One region of the Streptomyces sp. NPDC007971 genome, then DNA from elsewhere that is predicted to be linked to it. Evidence: riboswitches for the same ligand, from Rfam matches in the RefSeq annotation. Region 1 holds a riboswitch; the other holds the start of a gene.

Region 1 (14,653 bases):
CACCACAACCCGATGGAACCGCACGCGGCGACCGCCCGCTGGGACGGCGGACGGCTCGAGGTGGTCGACTCCAACCAGGGTGCCACCTGGGTGGTGGGCGAACTCGCGAGCCTGTTCTCGCTCGACCCGGCCTCCGTGCGCGTCCGCTCCGAGCACGTCGGCGGGGGCTTCGGCAGCAAGGGCGTCCGTGCCCACCAGGTGGCCGCCGTGATGGCCGCGAGCGTCCTGCGACGCCCCGTGCGGGTCGTCCTGACACGCCGCCAGATGTTCTCGCTGGCCGGTTACCGCAGTCCCACCGTCCAGCACGTCAGGCTCGGTGCCGACGCCGACGGACGGCTGCGCGCGCTGGAGCACCGCTCGCTCAGCCTCACCTCCACCGTGCACGAGTTCGTCGAACCGAGCGCGGCGGTGGCACGGGTGATGTACGACGCCGACGCGCACCACACCGCCAACCGCGTCGTACGGCTCGACGTACCGACCCCGACGTGGATGCGCGCCCCGGGCGAGGCGCCGGGGTCGTTCGCGCTGGAGGCGGCGCTCGACGAACTCGCCGAGAAGGTCGGCATCGACCCGATCGAGCTGCGGGTGCGCAACGAACCCGACAAGGGGCCGGTCTCCGGGCTGCCGTTCGCCGGCCGCAATCTGCCCGCCTGCCTGCGCGAGGGCGCCCGCAGGTTCGGCTGGGCTGACCGGGACCCGCGCCCCGGCCTGCGCCGGGACGGTCGCTGGCTGCTCGGCACCGGTACGGCGGCGGCCTCCTTCCACGCGGGTGCCATGCCGTCCACCGCGGCCGCGACCGCGCACCCGGACGGCACCTTCACCGTCCGGATCGCCGCGGCCGACATCGGCACCGGGGCCCGTACGGCCCTCACCCTGATCGCCGCGGACGCGCTCCGTGTGCCGCCGGAGCGCGTCGAGGTGCGCATCGGCGACAGCGCCTTCGGACCTGCGATGATCGCCGGCGGCTCCATGGGCACCCGCTCCTGGGCCTGGGCGGTCACCGCCGCGGCCGACGACCTGCGCGAGCGGCTGGCCCTGAGCGGCGACATCCCCCCGGAGGGGATCACCGTGCGGTCGGACACCACCGCTGCCATCGGCGCCCTCGCGCCCGCCGAGCGCCACTCCTTCGGCGCGCAGTTCGCCGAGGTCGCCGTGGACGTCACGACCGGAGAGGTGCGCGTGCGGCGCATGCTCGGCATCTTCGCGGCGGGCCGCATCGTCAACCCGCTCACCGCACGCAATCAGTTCCTGGGCGGCATGATCTGGGGCATCTCCATGGCCCTGCACGAGGAGGCCGTCCGCGACAGCGCCTTCGGCGGTCCCGTCGGCGCCGACCTAGCGGGCTATCACGTCGCCACGCACGCGGACGTACCGCACATCGAGGCCGACTGGATCGACGACCCGGACCCGCAGGACCCCGTCGGGATCAAGGGTATCGGCGAGGTCGGCATCGTGGGCGCGGCGGCCGCCATCGCCAACGCGGTCTGGCACGCGACCGGCGCACGGCACCGGAGTCTGCCGATCAGGCCGGACCGCGTCATCCTGGCGGGGGCACCGCGTGCTTGACATCGCCGGGGAACTGCTCCGCTGGACCGAGGAGGGCCGGGACTTCGCCGTCGCCACCGTGCTGGCGGTGGGCGGCAGCGCGCCGCGCGGTCCCGGCGCGGCCCTCGCCGTCGACAGCGCGGGCACCGTCGTCGGCTCGGTCTCCGGCGGCTGCGTGGAGGGCGCCGTGTACGACCTGTGCCAGGAGGCGCTCCGGACGGGCGGGACCGTGACGGAACGGTTCGGCTACAGCGACGAGGACGCCTTCGCCGTAGGACTGACCTGCGGCGGCACGATCGACGTGCTGATCACACCGGTGGTGGGCGGGCAGGCGCCGGCCCGTCCCGTCCTGGCATCGGCCCTCCTCGCCGCCGCCCGCGGCGAACCGGCGGCCCTCGCCCGGGTCGCCCGCGGCCCGGCCGAACTCCTCGGCCGGGCCCTGCTGGTGCGGGAGGACGGCACGTACGAGGGCGGTCTGGGCGGGCACGACGAGCTGGACCGGACGGCGGCGGCCGAGGCCCGCGCCCTGCTGGAGACCGGGCGCACCGGCACGGTGGACATCGCCGCCGACGGGTCGCACTGTCCCGGCGGCCTGACCCTGCTGGTCGAGTCGAACGTGCCGCCCCCACGCATGATCGTCTTCGGTGCGGTGGACTTCGCGTCGGCGCTGGCGCGCGCCGGCAAGTTCCTCGGCTACCACGTGACCGTCTGCGACGCCCGCCCCGTGTTCGCCACCCGGGCGCGCTTCCCCGACGCGGACGAGGTCGTCGTCGACTGGCCGCACCGCTACCTGCGGCGCACCGGGACCGACACCCGCACCGTCCTGTGCGTGCTCACCCACGATGCGAAGTTCGACGTCCCCCTGCTGAAGGCGGCGCTCGCGATGCCGGTGTCGTTCGTCGGCGCGATGGGCTCGCGCCGCACGCACGAGGAGCGCAACCGGCGCCTGCGGGACGAGGGCGTGAGCGAGCGCGAGCTGGCCCGGCTGCGCTCCCCGATCGGCCTGGACCTCGGGGCCCGTACGCCGCAGGAGACCGCCCTGTCGATCGTGGCGGAGATCGTCGCAGCCCGGCGCGGCGGCACGGGCGTTCCCCTGACCGGGTCGAGGACGCCGATCCACCGCGACCGGCAGGAACACGGCGGGGTGACGGCCGCCTGAGCACCCGGCCGACGGACCGGGAGGATGGCGCCGGACGGCTCCGGCGTGGTGGCAACGGCTCAGCCGCGGGGGCAGAGGACGAAGTCGGGGTGGGGGCGCCGGGTGTGGTCGTCGCCCAGACCGGTGAGCGCCGCGCGGATCCGCCCAAGGTGCGCGGGGGTCAGCTGGAGCGGAGGCTCGTCGGGCTGGTAGGTGGTGCGTACCGGGTAGTCCACCCCCGGCTCGGTGGTCATCTCGATGTGGCAGCCCAGCACATGCGTGACCGGCCGCCGGTCGGCGAACTCGATCAGGCGGTCGATGCTGCGGGTGAAGGCGGGCACGTCCTGGATGTACAGCCGGCCCGGATAGACGCTGTCACCGGTGAGCAGGAGGCCGGTGGCCGGGTCGTAGTAGGTGACGGCCGCGTCGTGGTGGCCCGGGGTGGCCAGGCACTCCAGCACCCGGCCGCCCAGGTCGACGGGGGAGACGGCGTCCGGGTCGGTGTCGAACCCGAAGTACCGCCAGGCGGTGGCGCGGTCGGCGGCCACCACCGTGGTGCCGGGACGGCCGGCGAACTGGCCGTCGCCCGCGACGTGGTCGCCGTGCCCGTGGGTGTGCAGCACGAGGAGCTGGTAGCCCTCCCGCGGATGCCGGGCGAGCCAGTCCGCGAGGAGTCCGTCGACCACTTGGCGCAGGGGGAAGAACGCGGCGGACTCGGTGGCGCCGGTGTCGATCAGCACGGCCCGTTCGTTGCCGCACAGCAGGAACAGGAACGGCGCCTCGTAGTGGACCGCCATGTTCTGCCGGAGGATGAACGTGTGCTCGTCGTAGGCGTGGACCTGGATGTCGGGGTCCGTGTTGTGCTTGGCCGACGGCGAGCCGTGGATCCACCGCACGTCCAGCGGGCGCGCCTCGGGAGAGGTGCGGGTGAAGTCGATCAGCTGCGTGCCCGGGTCCACGATGCCTCCGTGCGTGCGTCGTCTTGGCGGGCCGGGTACGGCGCACATCTCGTCCGGGGCAGGCACGTCCGGGCCTCCGCCGGGACGCTACCACGCCCCCGGGCGCACGAACGGGCAGGCACCGGCAGCCCGGTCGGTGCAGCCCGGGCGCCCACCCGGCGCCCATGGGCAGCGGCCGAGTGGGTGGCCCGGCCGGCGTCATCCCGGCGCGACGTGCCCGCCCGACGTGCCCGCGGGCGGCGTCGGCGCGGCCCGCTCGTCGGCCAGCAGGCAGGCGGTGAGCGCCGCGGTGTCGTCCTGCAACTGGTGGTCGCTGTAGGCGAGCAGGTCGTTGTGGAGCTGTTCCATCAGTTCGCGGGGCGGGAGAGGACCCCAGGAACGCAGGCGCTGCAGAAGGGGATAGAACGAGCCGGCCGGGTCGCGGGTCTCCGTGATGCCGTCCGTGTAGAGCAGCAGTTGGTCGCCGGGCAGGAAGTCGTAGACGTCGACCTGGTAGGGGTCTTCGACGAGCATGCCGAGGTTCAGCGGCGGGGCCGACCGCCCCTGGTCCAGTTCGCGTACCTCGTCCCGGCGGATGAGGACCGGCGGCGGATGGCCGCAGTTGACGACCCGGACGACCCGGCCGTCGGCGGGGACCTCGGCGAAGACGGCGGTCACGAACCGCTCGCCCAGCTCGGTCCCGCCGAGTTGGGTCGCCCTGCGGTCCATGCTCTTCTCCACCCGGCCCGCCAGGGTGGGAAGGTCGGCTTCGTCGTGAGCGGCCTCACGGAACGCTCCGAGCAGGGCGGCGGCCGTCTCGACCGCGAGCAGGCCCTTGCCGCGGACGTCACCGATGAGCAGCCGGACCCCGTACGCCGTGGGAACGGCCTCGTACAGGTCGCCGCCGATGCGTGCCTCCGCGTCGGCGGAGAGGTAGAGGCTCTCCAGACGGAGGTTGCCGATCCGGTGCGGCACCGGTCTGAGCAGGACGCGCTGTGCGATCTCGGCCACGAACCGCACGTCGGCGAGCGTGCGCTCGCGGCGGATCCGATGGGCGGCCAGGATCGTGCCGAGGGCCCCCACCAGGGCGGTGCAGATGTACGAGGCGACGTAGTGGCGGTCCCACAGATATCCGACCGACCGGCCCGCGCAGCAGGGGGTGCCGGCCAGGACCCCCTCGAACAGGACCGAGAACACCGTTGCACCGGCGACCACGAAGGGCCCGTGTGCGAAAGCGGTCACCAGTGGCACGGCGATCAGCGCGAAGCTCACCGGCCAGTCCGCGGGCGTCAAGGGTTCGATCACCAGCAGGGCCACGACGTACAGGACCGGAAGCCAGCGCATCCATGCCGGGGGTGCGGGAAGCCGGGACCGCACGACGGCGCCGGACTCCGGCTCCCGGCCGATGCGTCTGCCGAACCCGTGCCTCACCCGTCACTCCTGTGCGCGGGCGTCGCCGAGGCTGTCGGGACGGCCCGGACGGCGAGATGCACAGACGGACCACAGGCCTGACGGTTCGGCTTACGCGGCCTTCGCACTCCGGACTCCTGTCACACGATCCCCGACCAGAGGTCCAGCCTCCTGCGCCCGGTCGCGGCACACCGGCGATTGCTCCGCCTGGCGGCATGTTCCGCCGCACTGTCCTTGCGGCACGCAGGCGGTCGCCCGCGCGGCCCTGGAATCCGTCCCGGCCCGGCACGCCGACGCGCCCGCAGGCCGCTGGCGTGCCCGTCGGCCGCGGCGTGCCTGCAGCCGCCTGCGCACCCGGCGGCGACCGACGCGCACGCGCTCACCGGTCGTTGCCCGCCCCCACGCGCTCACCCGCCGCTGCGCGCCCGTCGGCAGTCGTTCGCGCGTCCCGAGGAGTACAGTATTCATCGACCGATGAATTAATGGTCTCGTGAAGGGCGGAACTGCCATGGAACGGACCACCTGCTGCGTCGTCGGAGGCGGACCCGCGGGCATGGTGCTCGCCCTGCTGCTGGCACGGGCCGGTGTCGCGGTGACCGTGCTGGAGAAGCACGCCGATTTCCTGCGTGACTTCCGCGGCGACACCGTCCACCCCTCCACGCTGGCCCTGCTCGACGACCTGGGCCTGGCCGAGCGCTTCGCCCGGCTGCCGCAGCGCCGCGTGCGCACCGTCCAGCTGCCCGTCGGAGCCGGCCGCTCCATGGCCACGGTCGGAGACCTCTCCGTGCTGCCCGGCCCCTACAACTACGTGGCGATGGTGCCCCAGTGGGACCTGCTGGACCTGCTGGCCGAGGAGGCCCGGCGCGAACCGGCCTTCCAGCTGCAAATGAACACCGAGGCGACGTCCTTCCTCATCGAGTCCGGACGGGTGACCGGGGTGCGCTACCGCACCTGCGACGGCCGTACCGGCGAGCTGCGCGCCCTCCTCACCGTCGCCTGCGACGGCCGCGGATCACTGGCGCGCTCCCGTCCGGAACTCGCACTGCACGGCTTCACCTGCCCGATGGACGCCTGGTGGTTGCGCCTGCCGCGCAACGAGGACGACCCGCGCGGACTCGTCGGCGGAGCCGGGGACCGCTTCCTGACCGCGATGATCGACCGTGGCGACTACTGGCAGTGCGCCGTGCTCATCCCCAAGGGCACCGACGCCGAGCGCCGAGCCGCGGGCCTCGACCGCTTCCGGGCCGAATTCGCCGCCGCCGTCCCCTGGATCGCCGACCGCGTCCACGTCCTGCACTCGTGGGACGACGTCAGGTTCCTCGACGTACGCCTGGACCGCCTGCGCCGCTGGTACCGCCCCGGCCTGCTGTGCATCGGCGACGCCGCGCACGCGATGTCCCCGGTCTTCGGCATCGGGATCAACCTCGCGGTCCAGGACGCCGTGGCCGCCGCCCGCCATCTCGCCGGGCCGCTGCGCCGCGGGACGGTGACCCCGTACGACCTGCGGGGGATCCAGCGCCGCCGCCGTCCCACCACGGTTGCCACACAGGCACTTCAGCGGGCGGCCCATGCCCGTGTCATCGCTCCCGTCCTGCAGGGCCGGCCACCGTTCGGCAGCGCACAGCGGGCCGCACGCCTGGCGCGCCTGCTCACCCGGTCGCGCTGGGCACGCCGTCTGCCCGCCTACTTCATCGGGTACGGCGCACTGCGAGAACGCCCGCCCGCCGTGGCCCTCCGCCGGCCCTGACCGTGGCACGATGGTGGTGAGCATCACCCTGGACAGGGGGTGTTGGGCATGTCCGTACCACCATCGTCGCCCGCTTCGGCCTCCGCTTCCGCATCCCATCGGCCGGGGCTGAGGCGCGAGATCGGCTTCGTCGGACTCATCTGGGCGTCGGAGGGCTCGATCATCGGATCGGGCTGGCTGTTCGGCGCCCAGGGCGCCCTGGGCGCGGCCGGACCCGCGGCGATCATCTCCTGGGTCATCGGCGGCCTCGCGATTCTCATTCTCGCGCTGGTCCACGCCGAACTCGGCGGCATGTATCCGGTCTCGGGCGGCACCGCTCGCTTCCCGCACTACGCGTTCGGCGGAGCCGCGGGCGCGTCCTTCGGCTGGTTCTCCTGGCTGCAGGCGGCGACGGTCGCACCCATCGAAGTGCTGGCGATGATCACCTACGCCCAGCACTACTCCTGGGCGGGCGGCTGGGAGAAGATCCAGGGCGGCGAGCACGTGCTGACCCCACCCGGAATCGCCGTCGCGGTGGGCCTGATGGCGGTCATCACCGCCGTCAACTTCCTCAGCATCCGGCTGCTGGCACGCACCAACAGCGCGGCCACCTGGTGGAAGGTCGGCGTCCCGCTGCTGACGATCTTCGTGTTCGCCGTCGCCCAGTTCCACGCGAGCAACTTCACGGCGGCCGACGGATTCGACCCCTACGGAGCCAAGGGCATCCTGTCCGCCGTCTCCACCAGCGGCATCATCTTCGCGCTGCTCGGCTTCGAACAGGCCGACCAGCTCGCCGGGGAGAGCGCCGACCCCAAGCGGGACATCCCGCGCGCGGTGATCGGGTCGATCGTCCTCGGCATCGTGATCTACATCCTCCTCCAGATCGCCTTCCTCGCGGCACTGCCCGCCTCGCAGATCGGCAGCCACTGGGCCACCTCCGCATTCAACGCGCTCAGTGGCCCGTTCGCCCAGGTCGCCACCCTCATCGGCCTCGGCTGGCTGGCCACGGTCCTCTACCTCGACGCCGTGATCTCACCCGCCGGCACCGGCCTGATCTACATCACCGGCTCCTCCCGCGTCTCCTACGGCCTCAGCCGCAACGGCTACGTGCCCTCCGTGTTCGAGGTCACCGACCGGCGCGGTGTCCCCTGGGCGGGCCTCGTCACCGCCTTCGTGATCGGCTGCGTCTGCTTCCTGCCCTTCCCCAGCTGGCGCTCCCTCGTCGGACTGATCACCAGCGCCAGCGTGCTCATGTACGCCGGAGCGCCGCTCTCCTTCGGGGTGTTCCGCAACCGGCTGCCGCAGGCTCACCGCCCCTACCGCCTGCCCGGCGGCAGCTGGATGTCACCGCTGGCCTTCGTCGTCGCCAATCTGCTGATCCTGTGGTCGGGGTGGACGACCGACTGGAAGCTCGGCGTCGCGATCCTCATCGGCTACGTCGTCCTGGTGGCCAACCGGGTGTTCAGGATGAACCCGATCACCCCTCAACTCGACCTGCGTGCCGCCCAGTGGCTGCCCGCCTACCTGGTCGGCATGGGCCTGATCGTCTACCTCAGCGACTTCGGTCCCCTGGCGCACCCCTGGTTCCCGCTGTGGTGGGACATCGGCGTCACGGCGGCCTTCAGCCTCGCCATCTACTACTGGGCCCTCGCGGTCGCCCTGCCGACGGAGAAGATCCAGCGGCTGATCGACCATGTCGTCGTCCCCGAGGAGGAGAACATCCTGTGAGGGCGGTGGGCCGCGGACGCGGTGGCCGGCGGACCCGCCACGACAACATGGACGAAGGCCAGGGCCACAGGGTCCCGGCCTTCGCTCATGTGTGGAGAGGTGAGCCACCACCCGGTCCACTGGTCCCTGTTCGCTGGTTGGAGCCAGAAGAAGACAGGGCCTACCTGCCGTTCGGACGGGTAGGTGTGCGGATCGTCGCAGCCCGATGCGAGCGACAGCAAATGCATCTGGGACGGATTTGAAGAAAGAACGCCGGTGAACGCGGCATTCCTCCCGGGACCTGGTGCGGTGCTCGGGTGCAGCCTGGGTTTTCCCGGGGTGGCATCACCGTAGCGTTCAGTCATGGCCAATCATTGCGGCGCACTTGCCACTTCGCCCCGTCTCCTGCACGCGCGACAGATCCGAACTTAATCACCGCGGCCCGCTTTCGCGCGCTCCGATCGCTGGCACCATTCTGTCCACCAGAGCGCAGCGGAGCCACCCGCTGCGCCGACGGTGCCGGTTGGAGCCAGGTCCGGGTCGTCCCGTCCCGGAACGCCGCGTGGGGTGCGAAGCGCCCACGCGCATCGACACGAAGAAGGGCCGCTCATGCTGCATCACTCCTCGATATCCCCCGTTGCCGGAGGCGGACGGCGGCCTGCCCCGCCACTGGGGTAGCCCGGTGGCGCGCACGGGGCGCCCGATGGCGCCCATTCCCAACCCGGGCAGTGCGGTGGGCAAGCTGGCCGCGGCGCTGCGGACGGCACGAGCCCGAAAGGGCCTGAGCCGCCGGGAGATCGCCCTCAAGGCCGGCACGTCGATCGGTACCGTCCAGCGCGCCGAGTCGGGCCGAGACCTGCCGACACTGGAGACGGCACAGGCCTTCGCGGCTGCCTGTCACCTGGACGTGGAGCGGATCGAAGCACTGTGGCGCAAGGCCGCCCAGCGTGGGCGCAACCAGCCCCTGACCCGGGCACGACCGCTGCCGCAGATCGTGGACACTGCGGAACTGGGGCTCGCGCTCCGGCAGGCCTGGGAACTCAACGGCTGCCCGTCCGCGGACGAGATGGAACGGCGGGCCAGAGCCCGCGCCCATGACTTCGTTCCGCTGTCCCGGTCGACGGCGTGGCGGATCCGCGAGCGCGACCAGTCCGTCACCTCGGAGAAGCAGTTGTTCGCCTACCTCGTCGCCTGTCAGGAGCCGGAGAAGCGGTTTCCCCTGTGGTCCGACACCTGGCATCGGGTACGGCAGGCGAAGTCCCGGGGCGACGGCACGGGCGAGGCCCGTCGGCAGTGGCTGGAGGCGGCGGAGGCCGCGCAGCATCTGCGCGAGGCCGGCCTCACCCCTCTGGAACGCTTTCCCGGCCGGCTGGCCCCCTGGACCGTGCGTTGCCGGCGGCGAGTGTGCCGCCAGGTGAGCCGGATCCGCTACGCGGACATCGTGGCCAGTGCCTACGGCTGCCGGATCTGCGCCGGGATCATCGCCTGACCGACTCGGCCGCCGAGGCCGGCGCCGCGCCCGCCGGGAGACCTGACCCAGGCTCCCGGGCGCGGCACGAGAACGAGGAGATCACCATGTCCACCCCAAGCCCTCGGCGCGGACGTGCGCGGCAGGCCTGGGCCTGGAGCCGCCGCCGTTCGAGCGCGATGCTCTCCAGTGCTCTGCGGGGCGCCGCCTACGCGTCCGGCGCGGGAGCCGTCGGCCTGGTCTTCTGGTGGATCCAGCAGAGGATCTAGCCGCGACACCACCTGATCGGCCCCCGCGGCCCCGCAAGCCCCGGCAGTCCTGGCCGTCCCGGCAGGCCCGGCGGGGCCGGCCGGTGTCCGGGCGGCCCCGGTGGCGCCCGCCGGTGCCCCTGGCCGTCGGGCCGCCCTGACCGACCGCCTCGGTCGGCCGGTCGAGCACCGCAGTCGGCCATGCTGTTGTTCCAGTGCCGAGTGGCTCGCGAGCGCCTCAGGATCAACGTCGATGAGGGGCCGGCGGTCACCTGGTCACTCGGTCGCGTCCGGTCGACAGGTCCGCCTGCTCGGTCGAGTGCTCGTCCCCGTCGTGGCCGCGGGTCGCGGTCTTCGGTGGGAGGGCGCCGGCTGCGCCGTCCGTGACGGTGAAGCGGCGGACTCCCGGGACGGCTGCGGTTCCCGCGCAGGCCAGGCCGACTGCGATCGCCGCGGCCCAGAGCGGCGCCTGCGGGCCCCACGCGCTCGCCGCGAGCGGGGCGAGGACGTAACCGAGGGGCATGGCGCTCAGGGACAGCAGCCAGTCGTACGAGGTGACGCGTGCCAGCACGCCGGGCGGGATGGCGGCCTGGACGGAGGTCTCCCATACGGGGTTGAGGAAGCCGAGGCCCGCCATGGCGAGGCCGTAGGCGGCGATGACGGTGACAGCAGGGGTGCCGGCCGCGAACAGGGCGAGCGGCAGCGCGTAGGTCGCCAGGCCGAGGTTGGCCGCGAGGACGGGGCGGCGGGGGCGGGCGCGCCCGGCGAGCAGGGAGCCGAGCAGCAGTCCCACGGCTCCGGCCTGGAGGATCGCCACCCAGGTCCGTTCGCCGCCCAGCTGACGTACGGCCAGGGCGGGGCCGATCGTCATCAGCACGGCTGCGGCTCCGTTCCACGCGGCGTGCGCGACGAGGCTCGTCCAGTACCAGTCCCGGTTGCGGACCTCCTGCCAGCCCTCCACGAGATCGACACGCAGCGAGCGGCGCTCTGCCGGGACGTGGCCGATGCGGATCGCGGCGACCAGCCCCGCGCTGACCGCAAAGGACGCGGCGTCCAGGACGAACGCCCAACCGGGTCCCGCGATGAGAATCAGCGCGCCGGCCAGGGCCGGTCCACCGAGACCGGTGACACTCTTGACGGCGCCTAGCGCCGAGTTGGCGGCCTGCCGGTCGTCGCCGGTCACCGAGCCGGTGATCAGCCGCGGCAGCGTCGGCATGGCGAATGCGGAGGCGGCCCCGCCGACCGCCTCCGCGAGGGCGATCTGCCACAACCCGCTTACTCCGCCCAAGAGTTGGAGGCCGACGTAGAGCTGCGCCGCACAGCGTACGAGATCGGTGGTGAGCGCCACGGTCCGAGCATTGAACCGATCGCCGACGACACCGCCGAGAGGCAGCAACAGGAGTCTCGGCACCATCGCGCAGCCGAGGACGATGGCGAGGGCGGACGTGGAGCCGGTGGCCCGCAGGACGGCGAGGGACAGCGCGGCGGGCACGACGGCGTCGCCGACAAGGGAGAGCGACTTCCCCAGGAAGAGCAGCCGGAAGGCGCGGTTGCGCAGCAGTCGGTGTGACATGCCGCCGAATGTATTTCGGCGTCAAACATTCGTCAACGAAATATAAGGCTCCGAAATATCTGATGCCGAAGCGTCGCGACGTAGGCTGGGAGCCATGAAGCACAGGGAGCCCGGGGCGCACGACTGGACGGACGAGCACGTCACCCGCTGGATGACGGTGCTGCCCGACCTCGATCCGGACATCGAGGGCGCGGTGACCCGCATGAAGAAGGTCACCTGGCATCTGGGCAAGGTCCGCGAGCGATCGCTGGCCAACTACGCCCTGGAGCGCCACGAGTTCGACACGCTGCACAAGCTCGCCGCCCGCGAGGGCCGGGCGACACCGTCCGAGCTCGCCACCGATCTCGACCTCGCTCCCGCCTCGATCACGGGCCGCCTCGACGCTCTGGAGCGCCGCGGCTTCGTGCGCCGCACCCCGTCGAAGGCCGACCGGCGCCGCGTCGACGTGGAGCTGACCGACTCCGGCCGCGCGACCTGGCTGAGCGCGATGGACGTGGTCGGCGACGAGGAATACCGGCTTCTCGGCGTCCTTTCGCCGGACGAGCGCCGTGCTCTGTCCGACATGCTGCGCCGCGTCGCGCTGGCCGCGGAGGCGTACGACGACGCCTCCTGACGCCCGGCCGTGACGCCCGGGTGGCCGACGAACCACTCGCGGTCGGCCCGGCGGGCCGGGCCGACCGAAGCACCCGGTGGCCGGCGGTGGTGCCAGGCTCCGGCCGTCAAAGGCGGATCCGGGCCGGCGACCAGCCGCTTTGCATAAAGATGCAATTCATGGCATAGTCTTCCCATGTCCAAGGTCCTCACCTCCCTCCCCGTCGGCGAGCGCATCGGCATCGCCTTCTCGGGCGGCCTCGACACGTCGGTCGCGGTCGCCTGGATGCGCGACAAGGGCGCCGTCCCGTGCACCTACACCGCCGACATCGGCCAGTACGACGAGCCCGACATCGACTCGGTGCCCGGCCGTGCGAAGACCTACGGCGCCGAGGTCGCGCGACTGGTCGACTGCCGCGCGGCGCTGGTCGAGGAGGGGCTGGCCGCACTCTCCTGCGGTGCCTTCCACATCCGCTCGGGCGGGCGCCCCTACTTCAACACCACGCCGCTCGGCCGCGCCGTCACCGGTACTCTCCTGGTCCGGGCGATGCTCGAGGACGACGTGCAGATCTGGGGCGACGGCTCCACCTTCAAGGGCAACGACATCGAGCGGTTCTACCGCTACGGCCTGCTCGCCAACCCGCACCTGCGGATCTACAAGCCCTGGCTGGACACGGACTTCGTGACCGAACTCGGCGGCCGCAAGGAAATGTCGGAATGGCTCCTCGCCCACCAGCTGCCCTACCGCGACAGCACGGAGAAGGCGTACTCCACCGACGCCAACATCTGGGGCGCCACCCATGAGGCCAAGACCCTGGAGCACCTGGACACCGGCATCGAGACCGTCGAGCCGATCATGGGCGTGCGGTTCTGGGACCCCGACGTCACGATCCTCACCGAGGACGTGACCATCGGCTTCGAGCAGGGCCGACCGGTGACGATCAACGGCAAGGAGTTCGCCTCCGCCGTCGACCTGGTGATGGAGGCGAACGCCATCGGCGGCCGCCACGGCCTGGGCATGTCCGACCAGATCGAGAACCGGATCATCGAGGCCAAGAGCCGCGGCATCTACGAGGCGCCGGGCATGGCCCTGCTGCACGCCGCGTACGAACGCCTGGTCAACGCGATCCACAACGAGGACACCGTCGCCCAGTACCACAACGAGGGCCGGCGGCTCGGCCGGCTGCTCTACGAGGGCCGCTGGCTGGACCCGCAGGCGCTGATGGTGCGCGAGTCCCTGCAGCGCTGGGTGGGAGCCGCGATCACCGGCGAGGTGACCCTGCGGCTGCGGCGCGGTGAGGACTACTCGATCCTCGACACCACGGGCCCCGCGTTCAGCTACCACCCGGACAAGCTCTCCATGGAGCGCACCGAGGACTCGGCGTTCGGCCCCTCGGACCGCATCGGCCAGCTCACCATGCGCAACCTCGACATCGCCGACTCCCGTGCGCGGCTCGAACAGTACGCGGTCCTGGGCATGGTCGGCGTCGGTCACCCGCCGCTGATCGGTGCCGCCCAGGCCGCCTCGACCGGTCTGATCGGCGCGATGGACCGGGGCGGCGCCGAGGCGATCGCCTCGCGCGGCGAGTCCGCGGAGGAAGAGGAGACGATGCTGGACCGCGCCGCGATGGAGTCCGGCACCGACTAGGTGCTTCTTTCGGATCAGGCCGGCTTCGGGGCACGGCGCCTGATGGCGGGCCCGGGCGGGCTCGCGGCCCTGGCAAGATCCGAAAGAGTGGCCCTGTGACAGGCAGTCACCTGTGGGTGGGCAGCGGGTCCCGGCGGTCGTGTTCCGCCGGGCCCCGCTGCGCCTCGGTCCGCGAGGACCGGCCTCGGTCACGGCGTCGCGCACACGCCTCGTAGAGTCGCGGTGATGAATGCAGACGACGCACCCGACTCCGGCCTGACGATGCTGACTTCGGCGCAGGCCTCGCATCTGAGGGCACTCGCTGCCCCCTACGCCCAGGACGGCCACCTCCACCCCTTGGACAATCTCGCTCACCTGTGCCGCAAGGTGCCCGAGGAACAGTGGCCCGACCTGGTCGCCGCACACTTCGCCCGCCTGCAGCAGGCGAGCCAAGGCGGCGAGAGCGCGGACGAACTGCTGCGGGGCGTGCACGCCCGGCTGCTGCCCGCCGAGCCGCTCACCCCCGAACTGGCCGGCGCCCTGCGCTACGCACGCGTGGTGGCCGACGGGCTCGTCTTCGCCTATGCCCTCGACGGGCCCACCAGCGTGCGGATCCTCACCGACAGCGACGTGGAGCGCGCCGGGACCGAGCAGCTCGGGCAGGCGGCCTACGAGAACCTGA
Region 2 (14,653 bases), on a different contig from region 1:
CGATGCGTCGCCGGAGGTGCGAGAGAGTTCCGGTGGCAGGGGTAGCACCCAGTTTCAGCGCCACTTCGCGCATTGACGATGCCGAGGCCGCTGCCTCGGCGATGGCAGCATCCGGGTACTTGCGCCACGGGCTGCGCTTCACGAAGTGACTGGTATCCAGGGCGTGTCCGGCGACCTTCTCCTGAAGTACGCGCCGCCGGCCACCACTCGCCTCAAGGCCGAGCCGTCGCATCAGGCCTGCCCAGTTGCGGGCTTCGGGGATGACCGAGGCCAGCCGTTCCCTGCTGTACGGATCCGTCGGATCCTGCTGCACCATCCCATGCTCACGCGTGGTCTCCTGCCGCAGTTCCGATGTCCGCCTCGTACTCATGCAGCCCTCCCGTTGCGTTCACCCGTTCGCGACCTCGTACGAACTAACGAACCGCTCATCGGACAGTCACGCCCGGAATGCGAAACGGCCCGCACCAGGTCATCCCGGTGCGGGCCGTCGGTGGCGGGGAGGGGGCTTCTCAGATCCCCAGGTCCTTGATGATCTTGGCTACGTGGCCGGTGGCGCGGACGTTGTAGAGGGCCCGTTCGACCTTGCCCTCTTCGTCGACGATCACCGTGGAGCGGATGACGCCCATGTACGTCTTGCCGTAGTTCTTCTTCTCGCCGAAGGCGCCGTAGGCGTCGAGGGCCTTCTTGTCGGGGTCGGCGAGGAGGGTGACCTCCAGGGACTCCTGGTCGCGGAACTTGGCCAGTTTCTCGGGCTTGTCGGGGGAGATGCCGATGACGTCGTAGCCGGCCTGGGCCAGGACCTGCAGGTTGTCCGTGAAGTCGCAGGCCTGCTTGGTGCAGCCGGGGGTCAGGGCCGCGGGGTAGAAGTAGACGATGACCTTGCGGCCCTTGTGGTCCGACAAGGACACCTCGTTGCCGTCGGCGTCGGGGAGGGTGAAGGCGGGGGCCACGTCCCCGGGCTGGAGTCGCTCGCTCATCGGTCCAGCGTAACGGGGGGCGTTGCGGCGCGGTGGGGCATGGAGCTGACAGACTGTCCGGGACAGCATCAGGAGACTTCGGAGGCCGTACGGTGGCGGACACGTCGGACACCAGAACCCCGGCGCAGATCGAGGCGGACATCAAGCGTCGTCGTGAAGTGCTGGCCGAGACGCTCGACGAGATCGGGGTGCGGGTGCATCCGAAGACGATCGTCGGGGATGCGAAGGCCAAGGCCGTCGCCCATGTCGATCACACGGTGGGGCGGGCTTATGTCCAGGTCAACCGGGTGGTGAGCGAGGTGCGGGCGCAGTTCGTGGATGAGGACGGCGCCCCGCGTCTGGAGCGGATCGTGCCGGTGGCGCTGGTGACGGTCGGGATCGTGGGGCTGCTTGCCGTGGGTTCGCGGCGGCGTAGGGGCTGACGCGGGACGGTGTCGCTGGGACGAGCTGCGGTCCGGAGTCGTACGGGCCGGTGCGAGGCAGGTAGGTTCGTGGCGTGAGCGCCAAGAGAAGTGAGCAGAGCAACCCACAGCACGACAAGCTGCCCATTCGGATGCTGCATGACCGGGTGCTGGTCAAGCAGGAGACGGGTGAGGGCGAGCGGCGGTCGGGCGGCGGCATCCTGATTCCCGCGACGGCGGCGGTCGGGCGGCGGCTGGCCTGGGCGGAGGTCGTTGCGGTCGGCCAGAACGTGCGGACGGTGGAGCCGGGCGACCGTGTCCTGTACGACCCGGAGGACCGGGCCGAGGTCGAGGTGCGGGGCGTGGCGTATGTGCTCATGCGGGAGCGGGATCTGCACGCCGTGGCAGCGGACCGTTTCGAGGGGTCGGAGGACTCTACGGGTCTGTATCTGTGATTCATGGGTCTTGATCTGTGAATCACGGGTTCTTGCCTGTGATTCGTTGGCCGAAGGGGGCCGGTGACTGTTGTCACCGGCCCCCTTTTGCGTTTCTTTGCTATGTTCGGAGGAGCCCGACGAGACGCGCCGTACCGGGATGCAGGCAAGGACGACGCACCGAAGAGGAGTCGTCCGTTCGTCTCGGAGGTGTTGGTCGTGGCCTGGGTGTTGCTGGTGGTCGCCGGCCTGCTGGAAGTGGGCTGGTCGATCGGGATGAAGTACACCGATGGGTTCACCCGGCTCGTGCCCAGTGTGTTCACGGGTGCCGGGATCGTCGCGAGCATGGTGTTGCTGTCGTATGCCGCCAGGTCCTTGCCGATCGGTACGGCGTACGGCGTGTGGGTGGGGATCGGTGCGGCGGGGGCGGCGGTGCTCGGCATGGTGGTGCTGGGTGAGCCGGTCACCGCCGCCCGGGTGTTCTTCGTGTGTCTGCTGCTGGTCGCCGTGGTGGGGCTGAAGGCGACCGGCGGGCACTGACGGCCGGTCGCCTTCAGCCGGTCACTGTGGCTGTCCTGCGACTGCGCCGCCGTCGGTGGTGCCGACGTCGGTGCCGCCGTCGGTGGTGGCGCCGCCGTCGGTGCCTCCGGGTGCGCCGCCGCCGGTGGTGGTCGGGTCGCCGCCCGTGGTGCCGCCGTCGGTGGTGGTGCCTCCGTCGGTGGTGCCGCCGCCGTCGGGGCCTCCGGGTGTGCCGCCGCCGGTGGGGGTGCCGCCGTCGGTGGGGGTGCCGGTGGTGTTGCCGCCGTCGGTCGTGCCGCTGGTCGGGGTGCCGCCCTGGGACGGGGTGCCGGTGGTGCCGCCGTTGTTCTGGTTTCCGGTGGTGCCGGGGGTGGACGGGGCCTGCGAGGCGGGTGCCTGGACGTCGGCGCCCTGCTGGAGTTCGAGGTCGAAGTCGCTGACCGGCTTGCCCTTGAGTGCGTTGCGGGTGAACTGGGCCCAGATCTGGGTGGGTGCGCCGCCGCCGTTGATGCGGGGCAGGCCCATCGCGCCGTAGAGCGATTTGTGGCCGGCGGTGACGGGGTCCTGGCCCATGACGGAGACGACGGTGGCGAGGTCGGGGGTGTAGCCCGCGAACCAGGCTGCGGTGTCCTCCTCGGCGGTGCCGGTCTTGCCCGCGGCGGGGCGGCCGGCGGCCTGGGCCGCGGTGGCGGTGCCGCTGTCGACCACGCTCTGCAGGATGGAGGTGGTGGTGTCGGCGGCCTCGCGGCTGACGGCCTGCTTGACCGGCTGGTCGGGCAGCTTGATCTCTTCGGTGTTGTCCTTGGTGACCTTCTCGATCATGGTGTAGCCGGCCTGCTTGCCGTGGTTGGCGAGGGTGGCGTAGGCCTCGGCCATGTCGAGGACGCTGGCGGTGGCGGTGCCGAGGGCGATGGACGGGTAGGGCTGGAGGTCCTTGGTGTCGGAGGGGATGCCGAGGTCGACGGCGGTCTGCTTGACCTTGGTGGGGCCGACGTCGACGGCCATCTGGGCGTAGACGGCGTTGACCGACAGGTCCGTGGCCTTGCGGACGGTGATGTCGCCGTAGGACTTGGAGTCCTCGTTCTCGGGGGCGTAGGCGCCGCCGCTCCAGCCCTGTACGGGGCGCTTGTTGGTGCCGTCGTAGTAGGTGTTGGGGCTGATGGGCTGGCCGTCCTGGGTGGCCGAGCCGTTCTGGACCGCGGAGGTGAACACGAAGGGCTTGAAGGTGGAGCCGACCTGGAAGTCACCGCGGGTGGCGCCGTTGGTGTACTGCTTCACGTAGTCGATGCCGCCGTACAGGGCGACGACCTTGCCGGTCTTGGGGTCGACGGAGGCTCCGCCGGCGCGGACGCTCTTGTCGACCTTGTTGTTCTTCTTGTCCAGCTTGGACATCAGCTGGTCGTTGACGGCCTTGACGAAGGCGTTCTGCTTGTTCTTCTGGAAGGTCGTGGTGATGCGGTAGCCGCCTGCGGCGAGCTGGTCGGGGTCGATGATGTTGTTGGTGATCAGGTAGTGCTTGACCGCTTCGACGAGGTAGCCGCGCTGGCCGGACAGGCCGGTGGAGACGGTCTGCTGCTTGGGCATGGGGAACTTCATGCCGGTGCGCTTGGCCTCGCTGAGCCAGCCCTTGGTGACCATGCCGTCCAGGACGTAGTTCCAGCGGGCGAGGGCCGCGGCCTTGTTCTCGGGGTGGGCGACGACGTCGTACTCGCTCGGCGCGTTGACGAGGGCGGCCAGGTAGGCGGCGCGGGCCGGGTCGAGGGAGGTGGCGTCCATGCCGTAGTAGGCCTGGGCCGCGGCCTGGATGCCGTAGGCGTTGCGGCCGAAGTAGCTGGTGTTGAGGTAGCCCTCGAGGATCTGGTCCTTGGTCTTGTTCCGGTCCAGCTTGATGGAGATGAAGAACTCTTTGGCCTTGCGGGTGACGGTCTGTTCCTGGGCCAGGTAGTAGTTCTTGACGTACTGCTGGGTGATGGTGGAGCCGGACTGCTTGCCCTTGCCGGTGGCGGTGTTCCAGCCGGCGCGGATCATGGCCTTGGGGTCGACGGCGGACTCGGTGTAGAAGTCGCGGTCCTCGGCGGCCAGGACGGCGTGCTGGGCGTCCTTGGAGATCTGGGCGAGGGTGACGTTCTCGCGGTTGATCTGGCCGTCGCGGGCGAGCTGGGAGCCGTCGGCGTAGAGGTAGACGTTGCCCTGCATGGTGGCGAGGGCGTTGGCCGGCGGGATCTTCACGAGGGAGTAGCCGAGGAAGAAGAGGCCGACGATCAGCAGGACGCCGGTCACGAAGGTGCCGAGCACCATGCGCCAGGTGGGGATGATCCGCCGCCATCCGGTGCGCTTGGGCCGCTTGGGCTTCTTGCCGCCGTTGCTGTTGTTCGCGTTGCCGCCGTTGCCCGCGTTGCCGTTGCCGTCCTGGCCGGAGGCCGCGAGGGCGGTGGTTTCGCCGGCGGGGCCGTTGGGGGTGCGGGGGGTGGAGGCGGGGCCGGGGGTGCGGGTGGGTGCACCGGCCTGAGCTGCCTTGACGGCGGCGCCGGCCGTGGCTGCCTTGGCCGCACCGGCTGTGGCACCCGCCTGGGCGGCGCCTGCCGCGGCGCCCGCTGCGGCGGTCCGGGCCGACCCGGTGGCTCCGGGGGCCTTGACGCGGCGGAGGACCTGGGTGGTCTCGGGTGCGGAGGTGCCCTTGGCCGTCTGCGGGGCGGCGGTCGTCCTGTCGGCGCCTGACGCGGCCTGGGCCGCGGCGCCGGCTTCCGCGGCGGGCTTGATGCGCCGCAGGACCTGGGTGCTCTCGGCGGGGTTCTGCTGCTGGGACTCGTGCGGCTTCGCGGCGCCGCGGGTGTCCCCGGGCTTGTCGGGGGTCCGGGGTGCGCCGGAGGGCTGCTCCGACGGGCCCTGCGGCTTCCCGGAGGCCTCGGAGCCGCCGGGCCGCTGGGGGGCCGTGGAGTCCTGGGGCTTTCCGGACGGCGGGGGCGCGGGCGTGCTCTTCGGGCTCTGCGAGCTCTGCGCGCCCTGCGTGTTCTCGGATGCCTTGGCCGCCGGGGATGCCTCGCCCGTGCGGCCTTGCGTGTCGGTCGTCCGGCCCGCGCGGCCGACCTGGGCGGCGAGTGCCGCGCGGCGTGCCCGTGCCGCCTGCACCGAACCGGTGCCCGCGGACGTCCGGTCCGCGGCGGCCTTGTCCGTCCGGTCCGTCGCGTCCGGCTGTTCCTGGGCAGCCCGGGCCGGCCGGGCGGCCGGACCCTGCTGGTCCCGGCCCTCCTGGCTCCGGTTCTGCCGGCCCGGCCCGTCCTGGCTCCGGCCGTCCCGGGTTTCGGGCGCGCGGCCCTGGCCCTGGCGCTCCTGGCCCTGGCGCTCCTGGCCCTGGCTCCGGCCGGGCCGCTCCTGGGCGGCCCGCTCGGCAGCCGCGCCGGGGCGGGTGTCCGGCCCGGGGGACGGGTTCTCGCGTTCCCGGCTGCGGGCACCCCCCTCTGCGGGGCGGCCCCCCTGTTGCCCGGGCCCTTCAGCCGGCAGCGGCTTCTTCGGCGCGCCGCCCTCGTTCTGCTGCGGCTGCGGCTCGTCGCTCATGTCGTGCACGGACTCCTGTTTCGCGTCGTACGTTCCGGTACGCCTCGTACGCCTTCTGCGCCCCCTGTTTGAAGACTCTCGCACCTGGCGTTCCGTTCCCGGATTCCGGCACGGTTCCGGCACGGATAATGCGTGGCCGGCCACCGGGCCTGAGGACTAGGCTCCTGCGCTTCGGTGTCGAGCAGTCCAGGGAGGTCGACTGGCGTGGGCGCGGGACGGTTGTACGGAGCCGTCGCGGCGGGGGGATTCAGACGGTACGCGACGTATCGGGCCGCGACTGCGGCAGGGGTGTTCACGAACACGGCCTTCGGGTTGATTCTCGTGTACACCTACCGCGCGCTGTGGGACGTGAAGCCGCACCTCGGGGGGTACGACCAGGCGCAGGTCGTGACGTATGTGTGGCTGGGCCAGGCGTTCTTGTCGACGCTCGCGATCGGGGGCGGAGGCGTCGAGAACGAGTTGATGGAACGCATCCGTACGGGGGATGTCGCGATCGATCTGTACCGGCCTGCCGATCTTCAGCTGTGGTGGCTGGCCGCCGATCTGGGCCGGGCGTTCTTCCAGCTGCTGGGCCGGGGGCTGGTTCCGTTCGCCTTCGGTGCGCTGTGTTTTCCGGTCTATCTGCCCACGGACGCGGGCACCTGGGTGGCGTTCCTCGTCGCGGTGGTGCTGGCGATGGTGGTCAGCTTCGGGATCCGTTTCCTGGTGGCGCTGAGCACGTTCTGGCTGCTGGACGGGACGGGTGTGGGGCAGATGGCGTGGCTGGCGGGGTTCTTCTGCAGCGGGATGCTGATGCCGCTGAACGTGTTCCCGGGGGTGCTCGGGGAGGTCGTACGGGTCCTGCCGTGGTCGTCGCTGCTGCAGGCGCCGGCGGACATTCTGCTGGGGCATGCCGATCCGCTGGGGACCTATCTGTTCCAGGGGGCGTGGGCGGTGGCGCTGCTGGGCGTGGGCCGGCTGGTGCAGTCGGTGGCGACGCGGCGGGTGGTGGTCCAGGGTGGGTGAGGGCAGCCGGCTGGTGGCGGGTGTGCGGACGTACCGGATGATCGCGGCGATGTGGGTGCGGTCCACGATGGCCTACCGGGCGTCGTTCGTGATGACCACGCTCGGGAGCTTCGCGACGACGTTCTTCGATTTCGTCGCGATCATGCTGATGTTCTCGCGGGTGGATGCGCTGGGTGGGTATGCGCTGCCCGAGACGGCGTTCCTGTACGGGTTGTCGGCCGTGTCGTTCGGGCTGGCCGACCTGGTGATCGGGTCGATGGAGCGGCTGGGGCAGCGGGTGCGGGACGGCACGCTGGACACGCTGCTGGTGCGGCCGGCGCCGGTGCTGGCGCAGGTGGCGGCGGACCGGTTCGCGCTCAGGCGGCTGGGCCGGGTGTTGCAGGGGCTGCTGGTGCTGGGGTGGTCGCTGTCGCGGGTGGAGATCGACTGGACGGCGGCGAAGCTGCTGCTGATGCCGGTGATGGTGGTGAGCGGGTTCGGGATCTTCTGCTCGGTGTTCGTGGCGGGGGCGGCGTTCCAGTTCCTGGCGCAGGACGCGTCGGAGGTGCAGAACGCGTTCACGTACGGCGGGACGACGCTGTTGCAGTATCCGCCGACGGTGTTCGCGAAGGAGCTGGTGCGCGGGGTGACGTTCGTGCTGCCGCTGGCCTTCGTGAACTGGGTGCCCGCGGCGTATGTGCTGGGGCGGCCGTATCCGCTGGGCCTGCCGGGCTGGGTCGCGTTCTGCTCGCCGCTGGTGGCGGTGGGGTGCTGTGCGCTGGCCGCTCTGGCGTGGCGGGCGGGGCTTCGTTCGTATCGGAGTACAGGGAGCTAGCGCTGTGGCGGACAGTGACTTCATCGCACTGGAGAAGGTCGAGAAGGTCTTCGAGGTGCGCAGGAAGGCCGGGTTCCTGAAGCGGGAGCGGCGGCTGGTGCGGGCGGTGGACTCGATCTCGTTCACCGTGGCGCGTGGCGAGATGGTCGGTTACATCGGTCCGAACGGGGCCGGGAAGTCGACGACGATCAAGATGCTGACCGGGATCCTGACGCCGAGCGCGGGCCGGGTGCGGGTGGCGGGGATCGATCCGTCGCGGGAGCGGACGCGGCTGGCGCATCGTATCGGTGTGGTGTTCGGGCAGCGGACGACGTTGTGGTGGGATCTGCCGCTGATCGACTCCTACCGGCTGGCGCACCGGATGTACCGGATCCCGGACGGCCGGTACCGGGAGAACCTGGAGCGGTGTGTCGAGCTTCTGGAACTGGGCGATCTGCTGGATGTGCCGGTGCGGCAGCTGTCCTTGGGGCAGCGGATGCGCGGGGACATCGCGGCGGCGCTGCTGCACGATCCGGAGGTGCTGTATCTGGACGAGCCGACGATCGGTCTGGATGTGGTGTCGAAGGCGAAGGTGCGGGGTTTTCTGAAGGAGTTGAACGCGGGGCGGGCGACGACGGTGCTGCTGACGACGCACGATCTGCAGGACATCGAGCAGTTGTGCTCGCGGGTGATGGTGATCGACCACGGGCGGCTGATGTACGACGGGGCGCTGGCGGGGCTGCAGGAGGCGGCGGACGGGGAGCGGACGCTGGTGGTGGATCTGGAGCGGGAGTTGCCGCCGATCGAGGTGGCGTCGTGCCGGGTGGTGCGGGTGGAGGGACCGCGGCAATGGCTGGCGTTTGCGGCGGGGCAGTCGGCGGCGCCGTTGGTGGCGGCGATCGCGGCCGAGTATCCGCTGGTGGACCTGTCGGTGCGGGAGCCGGACATCGAGGCCGTCATCGCGAAGATGTACGCCGAGAGGGCTCTCTCGTAGGCTTTCCGGCATGACCGACGACGCAGTCCCGGAACTCCGCGCATCCGATGCCGACCGTGAGCAGGTCGCCGAGGTGCTGCGGGACGCCCTGGCCGAGGGACGCCTGGACATGGGGGAGTTCGAGGAGCGGCTGGAGGCGGCGTACAAGGCACGTACGTATGCCGAGCTGGCGCCGATCACCCGTGATCTGCCGGCGTCCGGGGCGGTGGCGCCCCCTCCCGTGTCCTTCACCAAGGAGCCGGTGGACAGCGGGGGTTGGGCGGGCCGGATCGTCGGGGGCCAGGAGTCGGCGACCGCGATCGCGGTCATGTCCGGGTTCGAGCGCAAGGGCCGCTGGACGGTGCCCAGGCGGTTCAACTGCTTCGCCTTCTGGGGCGGTGGTGAGCTGGATCTGCGGGAGGCGGACTTCGCGGACCGGGAGGTGGAGATCAGCTGTGTGGCGATCATGGGCGGGGTGCAGGTGATCGTGCCGCCGGGGGTCGAGGTCGTGGTCCGCGGGATCGGTGTCATGGGCGGCTTCGAGCACCCGCGGGACGACGAGCGGCCCGATCCGGGTGCGCCGCGGGTGGTGATCAGCGGGTTCGCGTTCTGGGGCGGGGTCGGTGTGGAGCGCAAGGTGACCCGGGCCGAGCGGCAGCGGCTGAAGGAGCAGCGCCGGCAGGAGAAGGTGGAGCGCAGTCAGGCCCGGCACGAGTTGCAGCGGGCCCGGCGCGAGGAGCGCTGGGAGGAGCGGCGGGAGCGCCAGCGGCGCCGGCACGGGGAGTACTGAGGCACTGCCCCGGCCCGGTCGTCGTCGTGGCCGTCGTTACGGCGTGCAGACCTTGGTCAGTTCGCCGGCCGCGTCGGTGACGGGGCTGACGTCGGGGGTGTTGTCGCCGTCCTTGATGGCGGTGCGGACGTTCCCGACGGCCTTCTTCAGGTTGTCGACGGCCTTGTTGACGTCGGTGTTGTCGGTCTTGTCGCCGATCTTGTCGAGGTTCTTCTCGATGGCGTCGAGGGAGGCGTCGGCCTGGGTCGGGTCGTTGGCGGCGTTCTCGACGGCCTGCTGGAGGTCGGTGACGCTGTCGGCGATGGAGTCGGCGGTCTGCACGCAGTCCAGGGCTTTGCCGACGGCGTCGCAGCCGGTGGTCAGGCCCGCGGTGAGTGCGACGGTCGCGACGGCGGCGGCGACGGCGGCGAGGCGGCCTCGGCGTCGGGTGGCGGCCATGGTGGTGTGTTCCCTCCCTGGTACGGCGGTCCGGGCGCACGGTGTTGGTTCCGTGCACCCGTATCCATAGGACGCCGGGGAGGGGGACGGGGGTTGCCCGCCGTACACCCCTTGTTTGGTGTTCTCTTTACTGTTCGTGCGGCTTTGGGGCTACTTCTCCAGGGTGCGGGCCAGTGCGGTCTGCTGGATCGCGGTCAGTTCGGTGCAGCCGGTGACGGCGAGGTCGAGCAGGGCGTTCAGTTCCTCGCGGGCGAAGGGCTGGGCCTCGGCGGTGCCCTGGACCTCGACGAAGCGGCCGTCGCCGGTGCAGACGACGTTCATGTCGGTCTCGGCGCGCACGTCCTCCTCGTAGCAGAGGTCGAGGAGGGGGACGCCGGCGACGATGCCGACCGAGACGGCGCTCACGGTTCCGGTGAGCGGCTGGCGTCCTGCCTTGATCAGCTTCTTGCCCTGGGCCCAGGAGACCGCGTCGGCGAGGGCGACGTAGGCGCCGGTGATGGCGGCGGTGCGGGTGCCGCCGTCGGCCTGGAGGACGTCGCAGTCGAGGACGATGGTGTTCTCGCCGAGCGCCTTGTAGTCGATGACGGCGCGCAGGGAGCGGCCGATGAGCCGGGAGATCTCGTGGGTGCGGCCGCCGATCTTGCCCTTGACGGACTCGCGGTCGCCGCGGGTGTTGGTGGCGCGGGGCAGCATGGAGTACTCCGCGGTGACCCAGCCCTCGCCGCTGCCCTTGCGCCAGCGCGGGACTCCTTCGGTGACGGAGGCGGTGCAGAAGACCTTGGTGTCGCCGAAGGAGACGAGGACGGAGCCCTCGGCGTGCTTGCTCCAGCCGCGTTCGATGGTGACCGGGCGGAGCTGTTCGGGGGTGCGGCCGTCGATTCGAGACATGGGGCCGAGCCTATCCGGAGTGCCGCAAGGGGCTCCTCCCGCGGTAGGAGGAGCCCCTTTCAGGTGAACCCGGGTGATCCCGAGGGCTCACATCATGTCTTCGATCTCCGCGGCGATCGGGTCGGCGTCGGTGCCGATGACGACCTGGATGGCGGTGCCCATCTTGACGACGCCGTGGGCGCCCGCGGCCTTCAGGGCGGCCTCGTCGACCAGAGCGGGGTCGGACACCTCGGTGCGCAGCCGGGTGATGCAGCCCTCGATCTCCTCGATGTTGTCGATCCCGCCGAGGCCGGCGACGATCTTCTCAGCCTTGCTGGCCATGTTCCTTCTCCCTGATCCGAACCGCTTTGTCGCAGTAACCCACAGTTGGCCCATCTTTGCGAGCGGTCATGCCGTACGTGCCGAATGATGGCGATCACGACAGCGGAACCGTCCGCCGACTGGTCTACACCACCCGGGGGACGGTCGCCAAACCGCGCCGGGTGAAGCGGTCAGGGAGGACGCCGATGAGCGCCGACAGCACGGCCGGCCCCGCGCCCGCCCGCCGGCACAAGCTCTTCCAGGGCCTGCAGAAGATGGGCCGCAGCCTGCAGTTGCCGATCGCGGTGCTGCCGGCCGCGGGCCTGCTGATCGGCCTCGGCCAGCCCGGCGTCGTCGGGGCCGAGGGCCTGGGCTGGACGACGGTCGCCCAGGTGATGCAGGGAGCGGGCGGCGCCCTGCTCGACGGCTCGCTGGGCCTGCCCCTGCTGTTCTGCGTGGGCGTGGCGATCGGCATGGCCAAGAAGTCCGACGGTTCGACGGCGCTCGCGGCGGTGGCGGGCTTCCTCGTCTACTACGGCGTGCTGCACCAGTTCCCCGAGGACTGTCCCGGCGGCTCCAGGGCCGTCCCGCAGGTCGGCTGCCAGGTGATCAGCGGCGGCTCGGTGTCCCCCTTCACGTTCCAGAACCCCGGTGTCTTCGGCGGCATCGTCATGGGTCTGCTGGCGGCCTTCTTCTGGGCCCGCTTCCATCGCACCCGGCTGGTCGACTGGCTGGGGTTCTTCAACGGCCGGCGGCTCGTCCCCATCATGATGGCGTTCGTCGCCATCGTCTTCGCGGTGCTGTGCCTGTGGGTCTGGCCGCCGATCGGCAGCGGCCTGGAGAGCTTCAGCGGCTGGCTGCGGGACGCCGGGGCGTGGGGCGCGGGCGTGTTCGGCGTCGCCAACCGGGCGCTGCTCGTGGTCGGCCTGCACCAGTTCCTGAACGTGCCCATCTGGTTCCAGTTCGGCAGCTACACCAAGCCGGACGGGACGGTGGTGCACGGCGACATCAACATGTTCCTGGCGGGCGACCCGCACGCCGGGCAGTTCACCTCGGGCTTCTACCCGATCATGATGTTCGCGCTGCCGGCGGCCGCGCTGGCGATCACGCACTGCGCCAGGCCGCACCGCCGCAAGGAGGTCGGCGGGCTGATGCTCTCCGTGGCGCTGACCTCGTTCGTCACCGGCATCACCGAGCCGATCGAGTACTCCTTCCTCTTCATCGCGCCGCTGCTGTACGCGGTGCACGCGGTGCTCACCGGTGTCTCGATGGCGGCGACCTGGGGGCTCGGGGTGCACGACGGGTTCAGTTTCTCGGCGGGCCTGATCGACTACGTCATCAACTGGAACCTGGCCACCAGGCCGTGGCTGATCATCCCGATCGGCCTCGGCTTCGCCGTCGTCTACTACGTCGTCTTCCGGTTCGCGATCACGGTCTTCGACCTGAAGACTCCGGGCCGGGAGCCGGAGGAGGACGTCGAGGACGTCACCAAGCTCTGACGGCGCCTGCACCGCCCCTGGCGTCGCCATCTGACGCCGGCGGCACCGCCCCTGCGTCGCCACCGGCAGCACCTCCTGCGTCCCACCCCCGCAACCGGCCGCCTGTCGCGGCCTGCGTCGCCGCCCCGGGACTGCCCTTCATCACGGCACCCGTCGCCGCTCCAGGACCACTCCCCCGTCGCCGCCCCGCCGCCGGTGTTCGGCGTCGCAGAGGTCGGGCGGAGCTCCACCCGAGTGGCCCTCCGGCCAGCACGGCGCGTAGCGCTGCGACAGCGGATTCGCGGGTTCCTTATCCCGCCTTCATCGTGCTACAACAGGTCTACACCACTGAGTGGTGTAGACCAGAGACGCCGCCGTCCCTTCCATGGTTCCCGGGCGGCGCCCTGCCCTCCCCCGGCCGAAGGCCAGGGGTATCCCCAGGAGGAACTTGTGACCACGGCCACCGCCGCTCCCGCGGCCGCAAAGAAGAAGGGCGCCGGGGCGATGGCTGTGCTCCAGCGTATCGGCCGCAGCCTGATGCTGCCGGTGGCGGTGCTGCCCGCAGCCGCCCTGCTGGTGCGCCTCGGCAACACCGACATGCTCGGCCGTCCCGAGTTCCCCGCCTTCCTCACGAAAATAGCCTCCTTCATGGCGGCCGGCGGCAACGCGATCCTCGACAACATGCCGCTGCTGTTCGCCGTGGGCATCGCGATCGGTTTCGCGAAGAAGTCGGACGGCTCGACGGCGCTCGCCGCGGTCGTCGGCTACCTGGTCTTCAAGAACGTGCTCGGCACGTTCACCGACAAGAACCTGCCGAAGGTGGCGACCGCCGTCGACGGCAAGGTCGTCATGATGGACGCCCCGGCGGACGCCAAGGTCCTCGGCGGCGTGGTGATGGGCCTCGCGGTCGCACTCCTCTACCAGCGCTTCTACCGCACCAAGCTGCCCGACTGGGCGGGCTTCTTCGGCGGCCGCCGGCTGGTGCCGATCCTGTCGGCCCTCGCCGGCCTGGTCCTCGGCATCGTCTTCGGCTACATCTGGCCGGTCCTCGGCAGCGGTCTGCACAACTTCGGTGAGTGGCTGGTGGGTTCGGGCGCCGTCGGCGCCGGCATCTTCGGTGTCGCCAACCGTGCGCTGATCCCGATCGGCATGCACCACCTGCTGAACTCGTTCCCCTGGCTGCAGGCGGGCGACTACCACGGCAAGAGCGGCGACATCGCGCGCTTCCTGGCCGGCGACCCGGCCGCCGGCCAGTTCATGACCGGCTTCTTCCCGATCATGATGTTCGGCCTCCCGGCCGCCTGCCTCGCCATCGTGCACTGCGCCCGCCCGGAGCGCCGCAAGGTGGTCGGCGGCATGATGTTCTCGCTCGCACTGACCAGCTTCGTCACCGGTGTGACCGAGCCGATCGAGTTCACCTTCATGTTCATCGCGCCGGTCCTGTACGCGATCCACGCGGTCCTCACCGGCATCTCCATGGCGCTGACCTGGTCGCTGGGCATGCGTGACGGCTTCGGCTTCTCGGCCGGTGTGATCGACTGGGGCCTGAACCTGGGCATCGCGAGCAACCCGTGGGGTCTGCTGCTGGTGGGCCTGTGCTTCGGAGCCGTCTACTACGTCGTCTTCCGCTTCGCCATCACCAGGTTCAACCTGCCCACCCCGGGCCGGGAATCGGACGAGGAACTGGCGGAACTCCAGAAGGCCGAAGCCAAGTAGGCCACTGCGCAAGCTCGACCGAAAACGAATTCCCCGGCCGCTTCCCGGCCGGGGAATTCGTTTTGGGGCACCGGCCTGCGGGCCGGGCGCCTCAGATGTCGTAGACCAGGCGGGGAGCGGCCAGTTCCACCGGACCGTCGAACACCTCGCGCGCGTCCGCCAGATTGACCTGGGGGTCGGTCCACGGCGGAATGTGGGTGAGGACCAGACGGCGGGCACCCGCGCGGGCCGCTGACTCGCCTGCCTCGCGGCCGTTGAGGTGCAGGTCGGGAATGTTCTCCTTGCCGTGCGTGAACGCGGCCTCGCACAGGAACAGGTCGGTGTCCCGGGCCAGCTCGTCCAGCACCTCGGTGACGCCCGTGTCGCCGGAGTACGTCAGGGACACC

The links. Region 1 has a riboswitch for guanidine ahead of ACFZCP_RS21550 (MBL fold metallo-hydrolase). Riboswitches for the same ligand answer to the same signal wherever they lie in the genome.
Region 2: linked by a shared signal. The riboswitch ahead of ACFZCP_RS25555 (SMR family transporter) and the one ahead of ACFZCP_RS21550 (MBL fold metallo-hydrolase) in region 1 are both predicted to bind guanidine.

What each region holds. Positions count from the first base shown of each region.
Region 1 is NZ_JBIBJK010000009.1:372,942-387,594, forward strand. Features, by position in the region: gene ACFZCP_RS21540 (molybdopterin cofactor-binding domain-containing protein) at 1-1,566, shown strand, start outside; gene ACFZCP_RS21545 (XdhC family protein) at 1,559-2,704, shown strand; gene ACFZCP_RS21550 (MBL fold metallo-hydrolase) at 2,764-3,642, opposite strand; guanidine-III (ykkC-III) riboswitch at 3,655-3,722, opposite strand; gene ACFZCP_RS21555 (SpoIIE family protein phosphatase) at 3,841-4,965, opposite strand; gene ACFZCP_RS21560 (FAD-dependent oxidoreductase) at 5,540-6,778, shown strand; gene ACFZCP_RS21565 (amino acid permease) at 6,827-8,485, shown strand; gene ACFZCP_RS21570 (helix-turn-helix domain-containing protein) at 9,168-9,953, shown strand; gene ACFZCP_RS21575 (hypothetical protein) at 10,040-10,201, shown strand; gene ACFZCP_RS21580 (MFS transporter) at 10,449-11,753, opposite strand; gene ACFZCP_RS21585 (MarR family transcriptional regulator) at 11,848-12,366, shown strand; gene argG (argininosuccinate synthase) at 12,541-13,992, shown strand; gene ACFZCP_RS21595 (Imm49 family immunity protein) at 14,218-14,653, shown strand, end outside.
Region 2 is NZ_JBIBJK010000012.1:137,917-152,569, reverse strand. Features, by position in the region: gene ACFZCP_RS25575 (HNH endonuclease) at 1-316, opposite strand, end outside; gene bcp (thioredoxin-dependent thiol peroxidase) at 510-977, opposite strand; gene ACFZCP_RS25565 (DUF3618 domain-containing protein) at 1,070-1,399, shown strand; gene ACFZCP_RS25560 (co-chaperone GroES) at 1,474-1,833, shown strand; guanidine-III (ykkC-III) riboswitch at 1,923-1,994, shown strand; gene ACFZCP_RS25555 (SMR family transporter) at 2,032-2,352, shown strand; gene ACFZCP_RS25550 (transglycosylase domain-containing protein) at 2,374-5,091, opposite strand; gene ACFZCP_RS25545 (ABC-2 family transporter protein) at 6,091-6,891, shown strand; gene ACFZCP_RS25540 (ABC-2 family transporter protein) at 6,929-7,705, shown strand; gene ACFZCP_RS25535 (ATP-binding cassette domain-containing protein) at 7,710-8,678, shown strand; gene ACFZCP_RS25530 (DUF1707 domain-containing protein) at 8,689-9,447, shown strand; gene ACFZCP_RS25525 (hypothetical protein) at 9,484-9,885, opposite strand; gene rph (ribonuclease PH) at 10,036-10,773, opposite strand; gene ACFZCP_RS25515 (glucose PTS transporter subunit EIIB) at 10,861-11,094, opposite strand; gene ACFZCP_RS25510 (PTS transporter subunit EIIC) at 11,280-12,572, shown strand; gene ACFZCP_RS25505 (PTS transporter subunit EIIC) at 13,002-14,267, shown strand; gene ACFZCP_RS25500 (MBL fold metallo-hydrolase) at 14,359-14,653, opposite strand, start outside.